Regions from separate parts of the Streptomyces sp. NPDC005393 genome, predicted to be linked through region 1. Evidence: riboswitches for the same ligand, from Rfam matches in the RefSeq annotation. Region 1 holds a riboswitch; the other holds the start of a gene.
The links. Region 1 has a riboswitch for FMN ahead of ribD (bifunctional diaminohydroxyphosphoribosylaminopyrimidine deaminase/5-amino-6-(5-phosphoribosylamino)uracil reductase RibD). Riboswitches for the same ligand answer to the same signal wherever they lie in the genome.
Positions count from the first base shown of each region.

Region 1 (8,801 bases):
CGTGGTGGTGGCCGGACCGCCGACCGCCGTGGAGAGCACCGTCGCCGCGCCGTCCGCCGCGATGGCCGTGCCGAGCTGGTCGTCCAGCGGGTCGCCGATCATTTCGCCGACGGCCTTCACATGCCCGGCGTTCTCGGCGATCAGGGCGATCACGACCGGCAGCGCGACCAGCACCGCGGACCACTGGAAGCTCGGCGCGTGCAGGGACGGCAGGCCGATCCAGTCCGCCTTGGCCACACCGGACAGATCCAGCCGCCAGTGGTCGGTGACCCGCCCGCTGCCGTCGATCGAGTGGATCCTGCCGAGGAGGCGGTCGAAGAGCCAGGAGACCGCGTAGCCGAAGACCAGCCCCAGGAAGATCGCGACACGGGACCAGAAGCCGCGCAGACAGACCACGGCCGCCCCTGTGACCAGCATCGTGAGCAGCGCGGTCCATTGGTCGGCGGGCCAGTACGTCCCGGCGGTCACGGGGGCGAGATTGAACCCGATCAGCATGACCACCGCACCGGTCACCACCGGCGGCATCGCCGCGTGGATGACGCCCGCGCCGAATTTCCGTACCGCCAGTCCGCTCAGGAACAGCACCGTGCCGACCACCAGGATCGCCCCGGTGACGGCGGCGCTGCCGCCGCCCTGTGCCCGGATCACCGCCGCCACGCCGACGAAGGACAGGCTGCACCCCAGATAGCTGGGCACCCGGCCGCGGGTCGCGAGCAGGAACAGCATGGTCGCGACCCCGGACATCATGATCGCGAGGTTGGGGTCGAGGCCCATCAGCACCGGGGCGACAAAGCTCGCTCCGAACATGGCCACGACATGCTGTGCGCCCAGGCCCAGCGTCCTCGGCCAGGACAGCCGCTCATCCGGCCTGACGACCGCTCCGGGGGCGGGGGTGCGCCCATCGCCGTGCAAGGTCCAGCGCACGCCGAGGCCCATGACTGCTCCACTTCATTGCTGCGGGGGGATCGCACCAATGTTAGACGGCCGAAAATGTGTTCCTTGCAGCTATGTCGTCGCCGTGAAGGGATCGGACAGCGACTGCGCCTCGGCATAGCTGGGCGGATCACCGGCCGGATCGGCGCCCGGGTGGGCGATCGTCCAGGCCAGCTCGACGGCGCGGTGCAGGGCGGCGCGGAAGAGCAGCGATCCGCAGCTGATCCGCCGCACGCCGAGCTCGGCCAGCCGGTCGTAGGTGTGGCGGCCGGGGGCGAACAGGATGTTCAGCGGGGTCTCGCCGAGGTCGCGGACCAGGGCGGCGATGTCCCGTTCAGCGGTGAGCGCGGGGACGAAGACGCCGTCGGCACCCGCCCGTACATACGCCTCGGCGCGCTCGGCCGCGGCGGCCAGTGGGGGCGTCATTCCGCCACCGATGGCGGCGAGCCAGTGGGTGTCGGTGCGCGCGTTCACAAAGAGGCGGGGCACCCGCTCCTTGACCGCCGCGATCACCGCGTACTGGTGTGTCAAGGGCGCGAGGGTGCCGTCCGGGCGTCCGTCCTCGATGTTCACCCCGGCGACCCCGGCCTCGTCCAGCTCGGCCGCGAGCGCCGCGACCTCCTCGGGCCGTTCGCCGAACCCGCCCTCGATGTCGACGGTCACCAGCACCGGCAGCCGAACGATGCCGCGCGCGAGGGCGAGCGTCTGCTCGCGCGTGGCGCCGGTCGCGTCCGGCAGCCCGGCCGCCACGGCCACGCCGAGGCTGGTGGTGCCGATGGCGGGAAAGCCGCGCCGGGCGAGGGCGGCGGCGGAGGCGTGGTCCCAGGCGTTGGGGAGGAGCAGAGGGCGCTCAGCGTGGTGGAGTCGGCGGAAATCCGCGTGGGGAGAGGCGTTCATGCCGCCGACCGTAGGCGCGGATCGTTTCGGCGCCGGCCGAAGCCTGGCGCCGGCGCGTCATTCCGCGCGTCACTCGGCGAGAGTGACGCCGAGCAACTCGCGCATCGCCCGCTCGCCGTGCGCACTGACGCGCAGCGCCCGCCCGCTGCCGATCCGTACGCACCAGCCGGCGTCCAGCGTGTGCCGGCACAGCGCGGCCCCGGCCACCCCGGCCAGATGCGGGCGGCGCTCGGTCCAGTCGAGACAGCTGCGGACCATCGGCCGCCGCCCGCGCGAGGCGGCAGCCGTGAGATCGATGCCCAGGTCCTGGAACCAGGCCATCCCGGGCTCCGTCAGCGCGAACCCCGTCGCGCCCTGCAGCAGCCCGCGCTCCAGCATCGCGTCCGTGATCGCGGTGCCCAGGCGCCCGGCGAGATGGTCGTAGCAGGTCCGGGCCCGCGCCATGGCCCCGCTCGCGCTGGAGGCGCGCAGCGTACGGGGCGGGGGCGGGGGTGCGGCGTGCGCGGACAGATCCTCGATCAGCTGCGCGACCTGCGGCCCGGCCAGCCGTACGTAGCGATGCCGGCCCTGGCGCTCCTCCGCCAGCAGGCCGCCCTCGATGAGCCGGCTCAGATGCTCGCTCGCCGTCGACGCGGCGACCCCGGCGTGGCGCGCCAACTCCCCGGCGGTCCATGCGCGCCCGTCGAGCAGCGCCAGACAGATGGTGGCGCGTGTCTCATCGGCGATGAGGGAGGCCAGCCGCGCGAGTTGCGGCCCGCGGAGTCCGCCTCCGCTGTGTGCGGTGGGGGTCATGTGCCCATGATGCGCTGCCGGCGTTTCGGTCCCCACCGAACCGTTCGGGCCGGGTCAGGGGAGGGTGGCACGGGAGGACGGGCCGGGTTGGAGGGTGGGGTCCGTGGGCGGCGTGCGCAGGACGCCCGCCCCCGCCACCAGGCCCAGCGTCAACACCGTGACCAGGCAGAACGAGACCGTCAGCGAGGTCATGTCCGCGATCGAGCCCATGGCCGCCGGGGCGATCAGGCCCGAGGTGTAGGTGATCGTGGCGACGCCCGCGATGGCCTGGCTGGGGGCCGCGCCGCTGCGGCCGGCGGCGGCGAAGGCCAGAGGCACGACGACCGCGATGCCCAGGCCGATGAGGCCGAAGCCGGCGATGGCGAGGGCCGGTCCGGAGGCCGTGACGAGGAGGAGGCCGCCGAGGGTGGCGAGGACTCCGCCGGTCCGTACCGTCCGTACGGAGCCGAAGCGGGCCACCGCCGCGTCGCCGATCAACCGCGCTCCGGCCATCGTGCAGGAGAAGGCGGTGGTGCAGGCGGCGGCGACACCGGGGGAGGAGCCCATGACGTCGCGCAGGTAGACCGCAGACCAGTCCAGGCTGGCCCCCTCGGCGAAGACCGCGCAGAACCCCACCGCGCCGATGATCAGCGCGGAGCGGGGCGGGAGGGTGAAGCGGGGCGGGGGGTGCTCCTCGGGGGCGCTGCGCAGGTCGAGGACCCAGTGACAGGCCACCGCGCCGAGCACCGTGAGGACCGCGGCGGCGACGCCGAGGTGCAGCCGGGCGTCCGCGTCGGCGTGGGCGGCGACCGTGCCCGCGGCCGAGCCGGTGAGCGCGCCAACGCTCCACATTCCGTGCAGCCCGGACATGATCGGGCGGCCGAGGCGGGTCTCGATCTCCACGCCGAGGGCGTTCATGGCGACGTCGGACATCCCGGCGCTCGCGCCGGAGAGGAAGAGCGCGCCGCACAGCCAGCTCAGCCCGGGGGCGAGCGGGGGCATCACCAGCCACGCGCACCACAGGGCGAGCAGCCCGCGCAGCGCCGCGCGGGCGCCGAAGCGGTGGCTGATCCGCCCGGCCAGCGGCATCGCGACGGAGGCGCCGATCGCGGGGAAGGCGAGCGCGAGGCCGAGTTGGCCGGCGCTGATGTCCAACCGCTCCTGGATCCAGGGGATGCGGGTGGCGAAGTTGCCGGTGACCGCGCCGTGGACGGCGAACACCGCCGCGACGGCCACCCGCGCCCGCCGTACCTGGGGCATCCCGGGTGTCCGGGAGTCCGTACCACCGCCCATGTCTGTCGCACGCTCCTCGTGGCGCGGCTTTCCGACGATAAGTCCTCAGCCGAATGCCCGGCCGAGCGGAAACTATCAGGAAGCCTGCCTGATAGATGGAGTTCTCCCGGCAGCCGGTCTGGAAGGATCCCGGCACGACGTCGACGCGCGTGCCCGTGGCGGGCCGCACCGCCTCTCCGAGTACGGCACGGACCATCAATGACCGCCTGGCCCTGCAACTTCTCAAGGACGGGGGCCCGTTGACCGCGGGGCAGCTCAAAACGCTGACCGGCCTGTCCCGCCCCACCATCGCGGACCTGGTCGAGCGGCTGCGGGCGGCCGGGCTGGTGGCGGTCGTGGGCGAGTCGGGGGCGGAGCGGCGCGGCCCCACGTCGCCCGCATGTCGCCGCTGCGTACGCGGGTACGCGCCGGGGCGGTGGGCGGCGGCGGGGTGCTGCGCGGTGCGGTGCTGACCGCGATGGACGCGGCGCACAACGAGCCGTTCGGCGCCCGGTAGCCCCCCGCCCGGCGGGATCTGTGGGCGGTACGGCCCGCCGTCGAGCAGCTCGACAGCATCGCGCTCGCGCAGGGCGAGTGAGCCACACCACATGGGGCCCGGCTCCACCTGCGGCAATGACCCGTGGCACACTGGGGCCGTACCAGTGACGTCAGCGCACTCCGGGGTCGGTGAAAATCCGAACCGGCGGTTACAGTCCGCGACCCGTCCGCCGCCAGCGGCCGGTTGACCAGGTGAAATTCCTGGACCGACGGTTAGAGTCCGGATGGGAGGCAGTGCGCGGCGGTAGCGACATCACCGGTGCGCCGCCATTGGCGGGCCGCCCTTTCGGCGCGGGCCCGTTGTCCCGATCGCGGCGTGCTGGCGGCGGCGTTTCCGTCTCTTGTCTTACTCGACAGCCCCGGAGTCCGTGCCCGAAGAGGCAGGAGGACCCGGTGGCCACCGCAGCCGAAGCCGAAGCGATGCGCCGTGCCGTCGCGCTCGCCGCCCGCGGCCTCGGCCACACCAGCCCCAACCCCGTCGTCGGCTGCGTCGTGCTCGACGCCGACGGCCGCATCGTCGGCGAGGGCTGGCATCAGCGGGCTGGCGGCCCCCACGCCGAGATCCACGCGCTGCGCGAGGCGGGGGAGCGGGCCCGCGGCGGCACCGCCCTGGTCACCCTCGAACCCTGTAACCACACCGGCCGCACCGGCCCCTGTGCCCAGGCGCTCATCGACGCCGGGATCGCCCGTGTCCGCTACGCGGTCGCCGATCCCACCGCCCAGGCCAGGGGCGGCGGCGCCACCCTCGCCGCCGCGGGGATCGACGTCGAGGCGGGAGCGCTGGCGCAGGAGGCCGAGGCGGTCAACGAAGCCTGGCTGACGTCGATGCGGCGCGGCCGCCCCTTCGTGCTGTGGAAGTACGCGGCCACCCTGGACGGGCGCAGCGCGGCCGCCGACGGCACCAGCCGCTGGATCACCTCGGCCGCGTCCCGCGCCGATGTGCACCGGCTGCGCGCGGAGGCGGACGCCGTCGTCGTCGGCTCCGGCACCCTGCGCGCCGACGACCCCCATCTGGCCGTACGGGACCGGGAGGGCGCGAGGCAGCCGCTGCGCGTCGTCGTCGACACCAACGCGACCGTGAAGCCTGACGCCCGGGTCCTGGACGACGCGGCGCCCACCCTGATCGCGGTGGCCGAGGACGCCGACACCGACCGTCTGCCGGGCGGCGCCGAGACCGTGCGGCTGCCGCGCGCCCAAGACGGCGGGGGGCTCGACATCGCCGCGCTCCTCGCCGAACTGCACGGCCGTGGGGTGCGCTCCGTCCTGCTGGAGGGCGGCCCCACCCTCGCCGGGGCGTTCCTCGCCGCGGGCGCCGTCGACAAGGTCGTCGGCTATCTCGCCCCCGTACTGCTCGGTGCGGGCCCCGCCGCCCTCGCCGACGCCGGAATCACCACCATCGCCCGGGCGTTGCGCCTCGATACGGCCGAAGTCACCCGGCTCGGCCCCGATCTGCGCATCACCGCCCACCCCGTCGCCCCCGCCCCCCTCGCCGAGGAGAACTGAAGTGTTCACCGGAATTGTCGAAGAACTGGGTGAGATCGTCGCCATCGAGAACCTGGGCGACGCCTCCCGCTTCCAGGTGCGCGGCCCCGTCGTCACCGAGGGTGCGAAGCATGGCGACTCCATCGCCGTCAACGGCGTCTGTCTCACCGTCGTCGACATCCACGAGGGCGGCGGAGGCGGCGAGTTCAGCGCCGATGTCATGGCCGAGACCCTGAACCGCTCCAGCCTCGGCGCGCTCACCGTCGGCTCCCGGGTCAACCTGGAGCGCCCGATGGCGCTCGGCGGGCGGCTCGGCGGCCACATCGTCCAGGGCCACGTCGACGGCACCGGCACGATCGTCGAGCGCAAGCTCTCCGAGCACTGGGAGATCGTGAGCATCTCGCTGCCCGCCGAGCTGAGCCGCTATGTCGTCGAGAAGGGCTCCATCACGGTCGACGGCATCAGCCTGACCGTCGTCGACGCGGGCCCCGACTACTTCACCGTCAGTCTCATCCCGACCACGCTCGCGCTCACCACGCTCGGGGTCAAGCAGTCCGGCGACCCGGTCAACCTCGAGGTGGACGTGCTCGCCAAATACGTCGAGCGGCTGCTGGGACGGGACGCCGGCGCCCAGAAGAAGGAGGCCATCGCATGAGTGAGGCACACGCGGTCACCGAGCCGCAGCCGACGACCGCGCCCGCACCGCTGCGCCCCCCGCGCCGCGCGGGGGAGTGGCCCGACGAGCTGGCGCTGGACACCGTCGAGCGGGCCATCGCCGAGATCGCCGCGGGCCGCCCCGTCGTGGTCGTGGACGACGAGGACCGGGAGAACGAGGGCGATCTCATCATCGCCGCCGAGACGATCACCCCGGAGCACGTCGCGTTCATGATGACCGAGTGCCGCGGGCTGATCTGCGCCACCCTGGACGCCGCCGACATCGACCGGCTCGAACTGCCGCAGATGGTCGAGCACAACTCCGAGTCCATGCGCACCGCCTTCACCGTCTCGGTCGACGCCACCGCCGAGCACGGCGTCGGCACCGGCATCTCCGCCGCCGACCGGGCCACCACCCTGCGGCTGCTGGCCGACCCGGACAGCACCCCAGCCGACTTCGCCCGCCCAGGCCACATCTTCCCGCTGCGCGCCCGCCCCGGCGGCGTGCTCGCCCGCAACGGCCACACCGAGGCCGGGGTGGACCTGGCCCGGCTCGCGGGGCTGCGCCCGGCGGCCGCGATCGTCGAGATCGCGGGGGAGGACGGTGCGATGCTGCGCCTGCCCGAGCTGGTCGCCTTCGCGCGTAAGCACGGTCTCGCGATCATCTCCATCGAGGACCTGATCGCCCACCGCAGGCCCGCCGAGCCCCTGGTGAAGCGCGAGGCCGAGACCCGGCTGCCCACCGCCTTCGGGGACTTCCAGGCGTACGGCTACCGCGCGACCACCGACGGGGTCGAGCACATCGCGCTCGTCCAGGGCGAGATCGGCGACGGCGAGGACGTCCTCGTCCGGGTTCACTCCGAATGCCTCACCGGCGATGTCTTCCACTCGCTGCGCTGCGACTGCGGCCCCCAGCTGCACGCCTCGCTGAAGCGGGTCACCGTCGAGGGGCGCGGCGTCGTCCTGTATCTGCGCGGCCACGAGGGGCGCGGCATCGGGCTGCTGTCCAAGCTGCGCGCGTACGAGCTCCAGGAGCTGGGCCGGGACACCCTGGACGCCAATCTGGAGCTCGGCCTGCCCGCCGACGCCCGCGACTACGCCGCGGGCGCGGAGATCCTCGCCGACCTCGGCGTGCGCTCCCTGCGGCTGATGACCAACAACCCCGAGAAGACCACGGCCCTGGTCCGGCACGGGCTGCGGGTCACCGGCCGGGAGCCGATGCCCGTCCAGGCCGGGGAGCACAATCTGCGCTACCTGCGGACCAAGCGGGACCGGATGGGGCATGACCTGCCGTGGCTGGACGGCGACCGCGCCGAGCCCGTGTCCGCCTGCGGCAATCAGTAAGCACACCAAGTACACCCGTACGTATGAAAGATCTGCACCGAGGAGAGACGTGAGCGGTAAGGGCGCCCCCGAACTGTCCGTGAAGAACTGCGGGGACCTGCGCGTCGCCGTCATCGCCGCACAGTGGCACGAGAAGGTGATGGACGGACTGGTCGACGGCGCCCTGCGCGCCCTCGGCGAGCTGGGCATCGACGAGCCCACCCTGCTGCGGGTGCCCGGCAGCTTCGAACTGCCGGTGGTCGCGAAGGTCCTCGCCGCCCGCGGCTACGACGCGATCGTGGCGCTGGGCGTCGTCATCCGTGGCGGCACCCCCCACTTCGACTATGTCTGCCAGGGCGTCACCCAGGGCCTCACCCAGGTCAGCGTGGACACCGGCGTCCCCATCGGCTTCGGCGTGCTGACCTGCGACACCGAGGAGCAGGCCCTCGACCGGGCCGGGATCGCGGGCTCCAGCGAGGACAAGGGCCACGAGGCGGTCACCGCCGCCGTCGCCACCGCCACCACCCTGCGCTCGGTCGCCGAACCCTGGCGCTGAGTGGTGTCGCGCGACCCAAGTAGGATGACGGACACCATGCCCAAGAAGACGTTCGAGGAGCTCTTCACCGAGCTCCAGCAGAAGGCCGCCACGGCCGACCCCGCCACCTCCCGCACCGCCGAGCTGCTCCAGTCCGGTGTGCACGCCATCGGCAAGAAGGTGGTGGAGGAGGCCGCCGAGGTGTGGATGGCCGCGGAGTACGAAAGCGACGCGGCCACCGCCGAGGAGATCTCCCAGCTCCTCTACCACCTTCAGGTGATGATGGTCGCCCGGGGCCTGACCCTCGACGACGTCTACGCCCACCTCTGACACACCCCCGCCCTCCCAGCCCGTCCCTCGCGACCGAAGGAAAGAA
Region 1 covers NZ_JBEXFG010000009.1:131,688-140,488, forward strand. The annotation lists gene ABZS71_RS11465 (solute carrier family 23 protein) at 1-936, opposite strand, end outside; gene ABZS71_RS11470 (isocitrate lyase/phosphoenolpyruvate mutase family protein) at 1,006-1,830, opposite strand; gene ABZS71_RS11475 (winged helix-turn-helix domain-containing protein) at 1,900-2,622, opposite strand; gene ABZS71_RS11480 (MFS transporter) at 2,677-3,894, opposite strand; partial or broken gene ABZS71_RS11485 (helix-turn-helix domain-containing protein) at 3,990-4,262, shown strand; FMN riboswitch at 4,543-4,673, shown strand; gene ribD (bifunctional diaminohydroxyphosphoribosylaminopyrimidine deaminase/5-amino-6-(5-phosphoribosylamino)uracil reductase RibD) at 4,825-5,934, shown strand; gene ABZS71_RS11495 (riboflavin synthase) at 5,936-6,568, shown strand; gene ABZS71_RS11500 (bifunctional 3,4-dihydroxy-2-butanone-4-phosphate synthase/GTP cyclohydrolase II) at 6,565-7,911, shown strand; gene ribH (6,7-dimethyl-8-ribityllumazine synthase) at 7,961-8,446, shown strand; gene ABZS71_RS11510 (phosphoribosyl-ATP diphosphatase) at 8,483-8,755, shown strand.

Region 2 (8,801 bases), on a different contig from region 1:
GCCCGCACATCCGCCGTGCCGCCCACCGCACCTCCTCGAATCCGGATCCGTCGGCGCCGGGCTTCTCGGGTGGGTCGAGGTCGAAGACCAGCCGGTCGGGGTGGTCGGGCCGGTCGACGCGGGAGAGCCAGGGGTGCGGGGTGACGCACGCCTGACCGGCGAGGTAGACGAGGGTCGCGGTGTCGTCGCACACCACATGGGTGACCTTGCCGCCTTCTTTCGGGAGAACGGCCCGGCGCACCCAGTCCGGAAAGTAGTCGGGGGCGTTCTTCTGCATGAGCGGTTTTCCGCCGATGCCGTCCGGATGGCGTTCCATCATCAAGGGGCGGTCCCGCAAGTGGGGGATCATCCGCCGGGAGACCGCGCGGTAGTACTCGGCGAGATCGAATTTGGTGATCCCGTCATCGGGGAAGAGCACTTTTTCCGGACGGCTGATCTCCAGCGTGCGGCGCCCGGCTCTGACCTTCCGTACATCGGTCCGTTTCGCAGTCATATCGGACGCGGGTAACCGTGCGGATCCATGACTAAACTCCGAAGTCATAAAAAGGGCCGCAGGGGGAAGTGGGGGAATGATGCGCAGCAGAATGCTGCAAAGTCCGCTCGAGCTTATGGACACCACAATGGACCAGCTCCGCACGCTGATCATGGTCCATGAGGCCGGTACCGCGCTGCGTGCCGCACGGGTTCTGGGCCGTGAACAGTCCAGCGTTCAAAAACAGCTCGACACCATGAACCGGAACTTCCGCGAGCTGTGCGGCGAACCGCTCGTCCTCAAACAGGGACGCGGCAAGGATGTGCTGTTCACCGGCACCGGAGAAGCCCTTGTCGCCTTGGCGCGCGGAACGCTCGGCGACTGGCTGGACGGAATCCATGAGTCCCGGCGCCGCCTCGGCACCACCCTGGCGGTGGGCGCCACGCGCCTGACCCTCGGCCATCTGGCGGCCGCCGGGGAGCGGGTCGCCGAGGAGTTCCGGCGGCGCGCCATCGAGCTCAAGGTCGGGCATGTGCGCACCCGTGACGTCCTGGCCAAGCTGCGCGCCCAGGAGGTCGATCTGGTCTGCGGCACCGTGGTGACCAGGCCGGACGGCGACCGGGAACTCGAAGCCTTCGAGGTGATGGAGTGGCGCCGCAGCGGGGTGTCGCTGCTGACCAATCTGCCCGCGAGCGAGCTGCCCGGCCCGACCGTCCCGACCAGTGAGCTGCGCACGCTTCCGCTGGTGGTCTCGGCCGGCGGGCAGATGGCCGGGGTGCTGCGCACCTGGTTCGGCGCCGAGTACCGCGACACGCTGCGTATCGCCGCCGAGATCGACACCGTCAACTACGGCCTTGAGCTGCTGCGTTCCGGGGTGCTGCGCGGCTGCATGCTGGTCACCAAGGGTGTCGCGGACGCGGCGGGCGATCCCGGGGTCGCGTACGGGCGCGGGCTGCGCGCCGTCGAGCTGGTCAATGACACGGGGCCGCGGCTGGAGGTGCTGCTCGGCGCCTTCGCCCGGCGCGGCGAACGCGCCCATTACGACGCCGCCCACCCGCTCAATCTGCTGTGGAACGCGCTCGCGGAAGGGAACGCGCGGTGGCGGCGCGAGCAGCGCTGGCCCACGGACGGCCTGGAGCCGGAGCCGTTCGAGCTGGGCAGTTCGTACGATCCGGGCGAGAGCTGACCCGCACACCTCACCCCTGGCCCTGGTGTCCGTACAGGTCCAGCTCCACCAGCAGCGCCCGGTGGTCCGTATCGCGCAGATCCACAAAGCGGGCCGTGCGGGGCCGTAGCGCGTCGCTGACCAGGACATGGTCGATCTGCGCGCCCAGCGCCGGGGCCGTGGCGCTCGGCCAGCTGGGCGTCCGTGACACCCCGGCGGCCCGTGCGCTGTCCCGCATTCCGGTGTCCAGCAGCGCCCGGAAGGCGGCGTGGTCCTGGGTCGCGTTGAAGTCGCCCGCGATGAGGGTGGGTTCGCCGCCCCGGTCGGCGGCGTAGGCGCGCAGCCGCCCCAACTCGGTGCGCCATAGGTCCAGCTGCCCCGGCATGGGCGGCATCGGATGCGCGACCTGCAGCCGCAGCGGCTGCCCGGCGATCCGGGCGACCGCCCCCGGCATCGCCAGTTCGCCGCGCACCCCCTCCTCCTTGGTCAGCGGGTACCGGCTCAGGATGGCCGAGCCCTCGGCGGGGCGGCCGGTGACGATGTTCCGGTACGGATAGGCCTCGCGTACGGCCGCGGATTCGAGCGCCGCCGCGCACCGTACGTCGCACTCCTGGACGGACACCATGTCCGGCCGCTCCCTTCGCAGTGCGGCCAGCAGCCCGTCGGTGGCCCCGCCGAACTCCAGGTTGGCGGTCAGCACCCGCAGATGGGCGAGGACCGGCCCGTGCGGGGCGGGTGCCGATCCGTTGTCGTACGGCTGGACGAACCACCCGGTGACCGACGCGGCGATCAGCGCCCAGCCGCACCCCAGTGGCCAGCGCGCGGCCGTGCTGAGGAGCAGCCCGAGCGCTGCCGGGATCAGCAGCCAGGGCAGGAAGGCGAGCAACTGCGGTACGGGCGTGATGCCGTCGGTGTCCGCGGCCCGGCAGGCCGCCACCACGCTCACCAGGGCCAGCGGCGGGACCGCGGACCAGGCCGTCAGCCGCCGTGCCCGGCCGGCGGGGAGCGTGACGAGGCGGCGGGCGGCCGGCGGCCGCCCGGAGCCGGCGGCTTGGTCCTCCGCGACTGTCGTCTCCAACGGTGGGCCTCTCGATCGGGGTGGGGGCACTCATTCTCTCCCGCGGTCGAAGGTATGGACCTTGACGCGTCGATGGGGTCCGGCTAACTTCCCGGAGGCCCACCGGAGTTCATGTCGAGATCCATTGTTCATGCATACGAACAACCGTATGAGCACCCCCCACCGACAGGAGAGCCGCCCCCCCCATGCGCCCCGAACCCCGGTATCTCGCCCTCGCCGCAGCGCTGGCCGCGCTGCTCGCGGGGCGTCCTCACCGTCCCGGCCTCGGCCGCCAGGATTTCTGGGCTGGGAGACCCTGACCCACGCGGAGGACCCCGCGTGGACCAACTCTCCAGTACGGATGAGCGCTTGGGGACATGTCAGCAGATGAGGTGTGAGGCTTGACACTTCGTCAGCGATGCGGCCCTGTGCCAAAATGCTCCACAGCGTTTTTCGCGTGCTCCGGGGTCGGTGAAACTCCGAACCGGCGGTGACAGTCCGCGACCCGGCCGAATCCATCGGCCGGCCGACCCGGTGCGATTCCGGGACCGACGGTGAAAGTCCGGATGGTAGGAGGTACGCGGCGGCACCCTGTGCCGCGCGGTGGCGCTCGCATTCGAACCGAGTCGCCTGGACCGCGCACCGCGTTGCCCTTGCCCGTCTCCCCCCGGACGTCGATCCGTAGGGAACAGGGCAGGAGGGCCGTAGGCCATGACAGTCACCGAGCAGCCGGTGGAGACCGAGCGTCTTCTCGCCGTGGAGCAGGCGATCGAGGCGTTCGCGGAGGGCGGCTTCGTCGTGATCCACGGCGAGGAGTCCCGCGAGAACGAGGGCGACCTCGTGGTCGCCGCGGAGCATACGCACGAAGACGCGCTACGACAGATGCTGGACCATACCTCCGGCGTGGTCTGTGTGGCGCTGCCGCACGACCGCGCCGGCCGGTTGGCTCTGCCGCAGATGGTGGAGGAGAACACCGGGCTCCGCGAGACCGCCTTCACCGTCTCCGTGGATCTGCTCGGCCCCACCACCACCGGAGTCTGCGCCGTCGACCGCTCACGCACCATCCAGGCGCTCGCCGATCCGCACACCACCCCCGAGCAGCTGGGGCGCCCCGGGCATGTCTTCCCGGTGCGCGCGGTGCCGGGCGGGGTGCTGGAGCGCGCGGAGAGGGCGGAGGCGGCCGTCGATCTGTCCCTGCTGGCGGGGCTGTCCGGGGTCACCACGATGTGCGAAGTGGTCACGGCGGACTGGAGCGTGGCATGCCACGGCGACCTCAGCCGGCTGGCCGCGAGCCGGCTGATGCCCATGATCTCGGTGGCGGACCTCGCGGCCTACCGGCTGGCGAGGCAGGCGCTGGGCCGCTGAGGGCCCGGCGCGGTCAACTCCTGCGCAGCGCCAGCACCGCCTCCAGGGTGTCCGCCTGATCCGCCGGTTTGTCCTCCCGGTAGCGCAGCACCCGCGCGAAGCGCAGGGTCACCCCCGCCGGATAGCGGGACGAGCGCTGCAGACCGTCGAAGGCCACCTCCACCACCAGTTCGGGCCGCACCCGCACCACCCCTCCGTCGTCGCTGACCGCGAGCCCCAGCAGCGCCTCCGTCTGCCAGGCCAGCAGCGCGTCGGTGAGCCCCTTGAAGGTCTTGCCCAGCATCACGAACGTGCCGTCCGGCTGCCGCGCGCCCAGATGGAGGTTGGACAGCTTTCCGGTCCGGCGGCCATGCCCCCACTCGGCGGCCAGCACCACCAGATCCAGCGTGTGCACCGGTTTGACCTTGAGCCAGGACGCCCCGCGCCGGCCCGCGCCGTACGGCGCCTCCAGCGCCTTGGCCACCACTCCCTCGTGCCCCTGGGCCAGTACGTCCGCGGCGAACTCCCGCGCCGCCCGCCGGGTCCGCGGATCCCGCGGGTCCTCCGCCACCAGCCGCCGCACCCGCCGGGGTCCGGGGGCGATCCGGGCCAGTTCGGCGTGGCGCTCCCGGGCCGGGAGGGCGAGCAGATCGCGGTCGTCCACCGCGAGCAGATCGAAGAAGACGGGGTACAGCGGCAGCGCCGCCGACGCCCCGGCCACATCGAGCCGGGAGCCGACCCGGCCGGAGATCTCCTGGAACGGCCGCGGCCGCCCCTCCTCGTCCAGCGAGATGACCTCGCCGTCGAGGATCGCCCGCTCCACCTCCAGCTCCCGCGCCGCCGTGACCACCTCCGGCAGCCGCTCGGTGATCTCGTCGAGGGTGCGGGTGTAGATCCGTACGTCCTCCCCGTCCCGGTGCACCTGCACCCGGATGCCGTCGAGCTTCTCCTCGACCACACAGGGGCCGAGCCGGTCCATGGCCTCGTCCAGATCCTTCGCGCTGTGAGCCAGCATCGGCAGCACCGGCCGCCCGACCTCCAGCCGGAAGCCGGCCAGCGCGTCCGGGCCGCGCGCCAGCAGCGCCTCGGCGACCGCGCCCAGCGAACCGCCGAGCATCACCGCCCGCCGCACCTCGGCGGCCGGGGCGCCCACCGCCTGGGCGAGCCCCTCCACGGCCAGCGCCTCCAGTGCGCCCTGCCGCAGCTCGCCGCCGATCAGACCGAGCAGAAAGCGCTGCTCCTCCTCGGTCGCGTCGGACATCAGCCGGCCCACCAGCCGTGTGCGCTCGGCCGTCGCGCCGGTGCCGGAGACCGCCGCCACCCGGCCCAGGGTCTCGTGCACATCGAGGACCGCGAGCCGCGGCTCGGCGGCGGGCTCGCGCCGCTGCCGCAGGGTGGACCAGCCCACCCCGGTCCGGCGCTGCGGCAGCTTGCCCGCGAGATACGTGATCACCACGGGCGCCTCGGCCGGCTCCGTGCGGCGGAACAGCCGGGCCAGGGCGGCGATCTTCTCCGAGCGGGCGGCGGTGGCCGCGACCTCCCGCGAGGTCCGCGCGACGTCAGCCAGCAGCATAGATCCAGAGTGCCCTCGCCGGCCGCCGCCACACGCGTTCCGACGGGCTGGGGCCGCGCGGCGGGCATACATTGGCATGAGGGTCCGTACAGAGGGACCGGGTGGAAGGGGGCGGGCGAGGCCGGCGCAGAAGGGCCGTACTCACAGGGAGCGCGCCACGGGACAGCACATCGACTACGAAGCTCTCTTCGAGGCCATCCCGAGCCCGATTCTGGTGCTGAGCCCCGACCTGATGATCGTCGCGGTCAACGCGGCATATCTGCGGGTCACCCGGCGTACCCGCGAGGATCTGCTCGGCCGGTACGTCTTCGACGCCTTTCCCGACAACCCGGCCCGCCCGGAGACCACCAGCACCCGCAATCTGGAGGCGTCGCTGCGCCGCGTGCTGCGCACGGGGGAGCGGGACGCCATAGGGCTGGAGAAGTACGACATCCCGGTGCCGGACGCCGAGGGCGGGTTCGAGGAGCGGTACTGGAGCCAGATCAACATGCCCGTGCGCGGCCGGGCCGGCACGGTCGAGCTGATCGTCCACCGGGTCGAGGACGTGACGGCGTTCGTCGGCCGGAGCGAGACCCCGAGCCCTCAGGACCGGGCAACGGACGCGGACTTCTACATCCGCGCCCGGGAGCTCCAGGAGCTCAACGAACGGCTGCGGCAGGCCCACGCCCGGGAGCGCGAGACCGCGCTGGCCCTGCAGCGGGCGATGCTGCCCGCGAGCCCGCTGGAGGAGCATCCGTACGCGGCCGTGCGCTACCGCCCCGCCGTGGGCTCGCTGAACGTATGCGGCGACTGGTACGAGCTGACCGATCTGGCCGACGGCCGGATCGCCGTCGCGGTGGGCGATGTGGTCGGCCAGGGGCTGGAGGCCGCCTGTGTGATGGGGCAGCTGCGCAGCGCGCTGTCGGCCGCGACCAGGGCCGCGGAGGGGCCCGCGCAGGCGCTGGAGGTGCTCGGTCTGTACGCCCGCTTCGTCGAGGGGGCGCTGGCCGCGACCGCCGTGCAGGTCGTGATCGACCCGGCCGCGCACACCGTCGCGTACAGCTGCGCGGGCCATCCGCCGCCCATGCTGCTCCGGCTCCAGGGCACCGTCGAGCTGCTCGACCAGGCCACCGATCCGCCGCTGGGCGCCCGGCCCGAACATGTCCGGCGGCCGCAGGCCAGCATCGGTTACGCCACGGGGTCCACCCTCGTCCTCTACACCGACGGGCTGATTGAGCGCCGCGAGGAGGACATCGACGTCGGGCTGGACCGGCTCATCGCCAGCCTGTCCCGCCACAGCGGGCTCCACCCGGAGCCGATGGCGGACGCGCTGCTGGCCGATCTCGGCGTCACGGGCGGCCCGGCCGCCGACGACACCGCGCTGGTGGTGATCGGACTCTAGGACTTCTCCTCCGCCGTCCCACCGCCCGCGCACAGCGCCCAGATGACGAAGCCGTCGACGATGAGCAGCACCATGGCCCACACCGGGAAGTACGGCAGCCACAGGAAATTGGCGATCAGCCCGAGACCGGCCAGCACCACCCCCATGACGCGGGCCCACATCGCACCGGTGAACACCGCGAACCCGGTGAGCAGGATGGCGATGCCGAGGAACAGATGAATCCATCCCCACCCGGTGAGGTCGAACTGGAAGACATAGCTCTCCGTGACCACGAACACCTGGTCGTTGCGCAGGGCCGCGATGCCCTGGAACAGGGTCATCAGCCCACCGAAGATCATCATGACCGCCGCGAAGACGAGCCATCCGCCCACGGCCCCGTAAGCGTGGCCCGGGGCGGCTCCTGTCTGAACTCCACCGGCGTGACTGGCCATTTCGGGCTCCTTCGTCAGGCACAATCGGCAACCATACGGCCCCGATTCACGGCATACGTGGTGAATTGCCGTGACTTCAGACTGGCATAGACCCCAGGGCTCGGCACCCCGCGTGGTGAACGGGCGGTGCGCACCGAAAGTGATCGACTGTGAACAGAATGTGCTGCATGGGGTCGAGGTGGGGCTGAGGGGCTCGCCTTCCGGGAATTCCCAGTGTAGATGTATATATATGGCCCGGTTTAAGGGTCGATCGTGGGCTGCCTGCATCTTCCCCGGTCGGCGCCCACGGAGTCCGCGGCGTGAGCGCCCACAGGTGGCGGGACGGCGCTTTCCACCGTGGCTGAGCGTACGCAGCGTCGCGGGCCAGGTCTTCGTTCTCCAGCTGGTCATCGTGCTCTTGCTCGGCGCCGCCGCGACCGTCGCGTTGGTGCTCCAGGTACGGCGCGACGCCACCGAGGAGGCGCGCGGCCGGTCACTGGCCGTCGCCCAGACCTTCGCCGCCTCGCCGGGGATCGTGCAGGCGCTGCACTCCCGCAACCCGACGGCCGTGCTCCAGCCGAAGGCCGAGGCCGCGCGGAAGAAGTCCGGGCTCGACTTCGTGGTCGTCACGAACAAGAAGGGCATCCGGTTCACCCACCCCAAGCCCAACCGGATCGGCAAGCACTTCATCGGCACCATCGGGCCGCCGCTGGCCGGGCATCCGATCACCGAGACCAGCCCGGGGACCCTCGGCCGGGCGGTGCAGGCGGTCGTGCCCGTCTTCGACAGCCACCACACGGTCGTCGGCCTGGTCGGCGCCGGGATCACGGTCAGAAAGGTGAGCGGGCTCGCCGACCGCCAGCTGCCGCTGCTCATCGGTGCCATCTCCGCCTCGTTCCTCCTCGCCACCGGCGGTACGGCGCTGGTCAGCAGGCGGCTGCGGCGTCAGACCCGGGGCCTGGACCCGGTCGAGATGACCCGGATGTACGAGCATCACGACGCGGTGCTGCACTCCGTGCGCGAGGGGGTGCTGATCGTCGGTGGCGACGGCCGGCTGGTGCTCGCCAACGACGAGGCCTCCCGGCTGCTCGATCTGCCGCCGGCACCGGAAGGGCGGCGGGTCGACGAGCTCGGGCTGGAGCCGCATGTCGCCGATGTGCTGGCCTCCGGGCGCGTCATCACCGACGAGGTGATGGTCGCCGGCGACCGGCTGCTGGCCGTGAACAACCGCCCCACCGACCGCGACGGCGGCCCGCCCGGCAGCGTCGCGACGCTGCGCGACTCCACCGAGCTGCGCGCCCTCTCCGGCCGCGCCGATGTGGCGCAGAAGCGGCTCAAGCTGCTGTACGACGCCAGCGTCGAGATCGGCACCACGCTGGATGTGGGCCGGACCGCGGAG
Region 2 covers NZ_JBEXFG010000005.1:196,455-205,255, reverse strand. The annotation lists gene ligD (non-homologous end-joining DNA ligase) at 1-493, opposite strand, end outside; gene ABZS71_RS08185 (LysR family transcriptional regulator) at 609-1,658, shown strand; gene ABZS71_RS08180 (endonuclease/exonuclease/phosphatase family protein) at 1,669-2,715, opposite strand; FMN riboswitch at 3,148-3,278, shown strand; gene ribB (3,4-dihydroxy-2-butanone-4-phosphate synthase) at 3,406-4,059, shown strand; gene ABZS71_RS08170 (ATP-dependent DNA ligase) at 4,073-5,611, opposite strand; gene ABZS71_RS08165 (SpoIIE family protein phosphatase) at 5,688-6,992, shown strand; gene ABZS71_RS08160 (hypothetical protein) at 6,989-7,423, opposite strand; gene ABZS71_RS08155 (SpoIIE family protein phosphatase) at 7,737-8,801, shown strand, end outside.
Region 2: another riboswitch for FMN. It lies ahead of ribB (3,4-dihydroxy-2-butanone-4-phosphate synthase); the one in region 1 lies ahead of ribD (bifunctional diaminohydroxyphosphoribosylaminopyrimidine deaminase/5-amino-6-(5-phosphoribosylamino)uracil reductase RibD).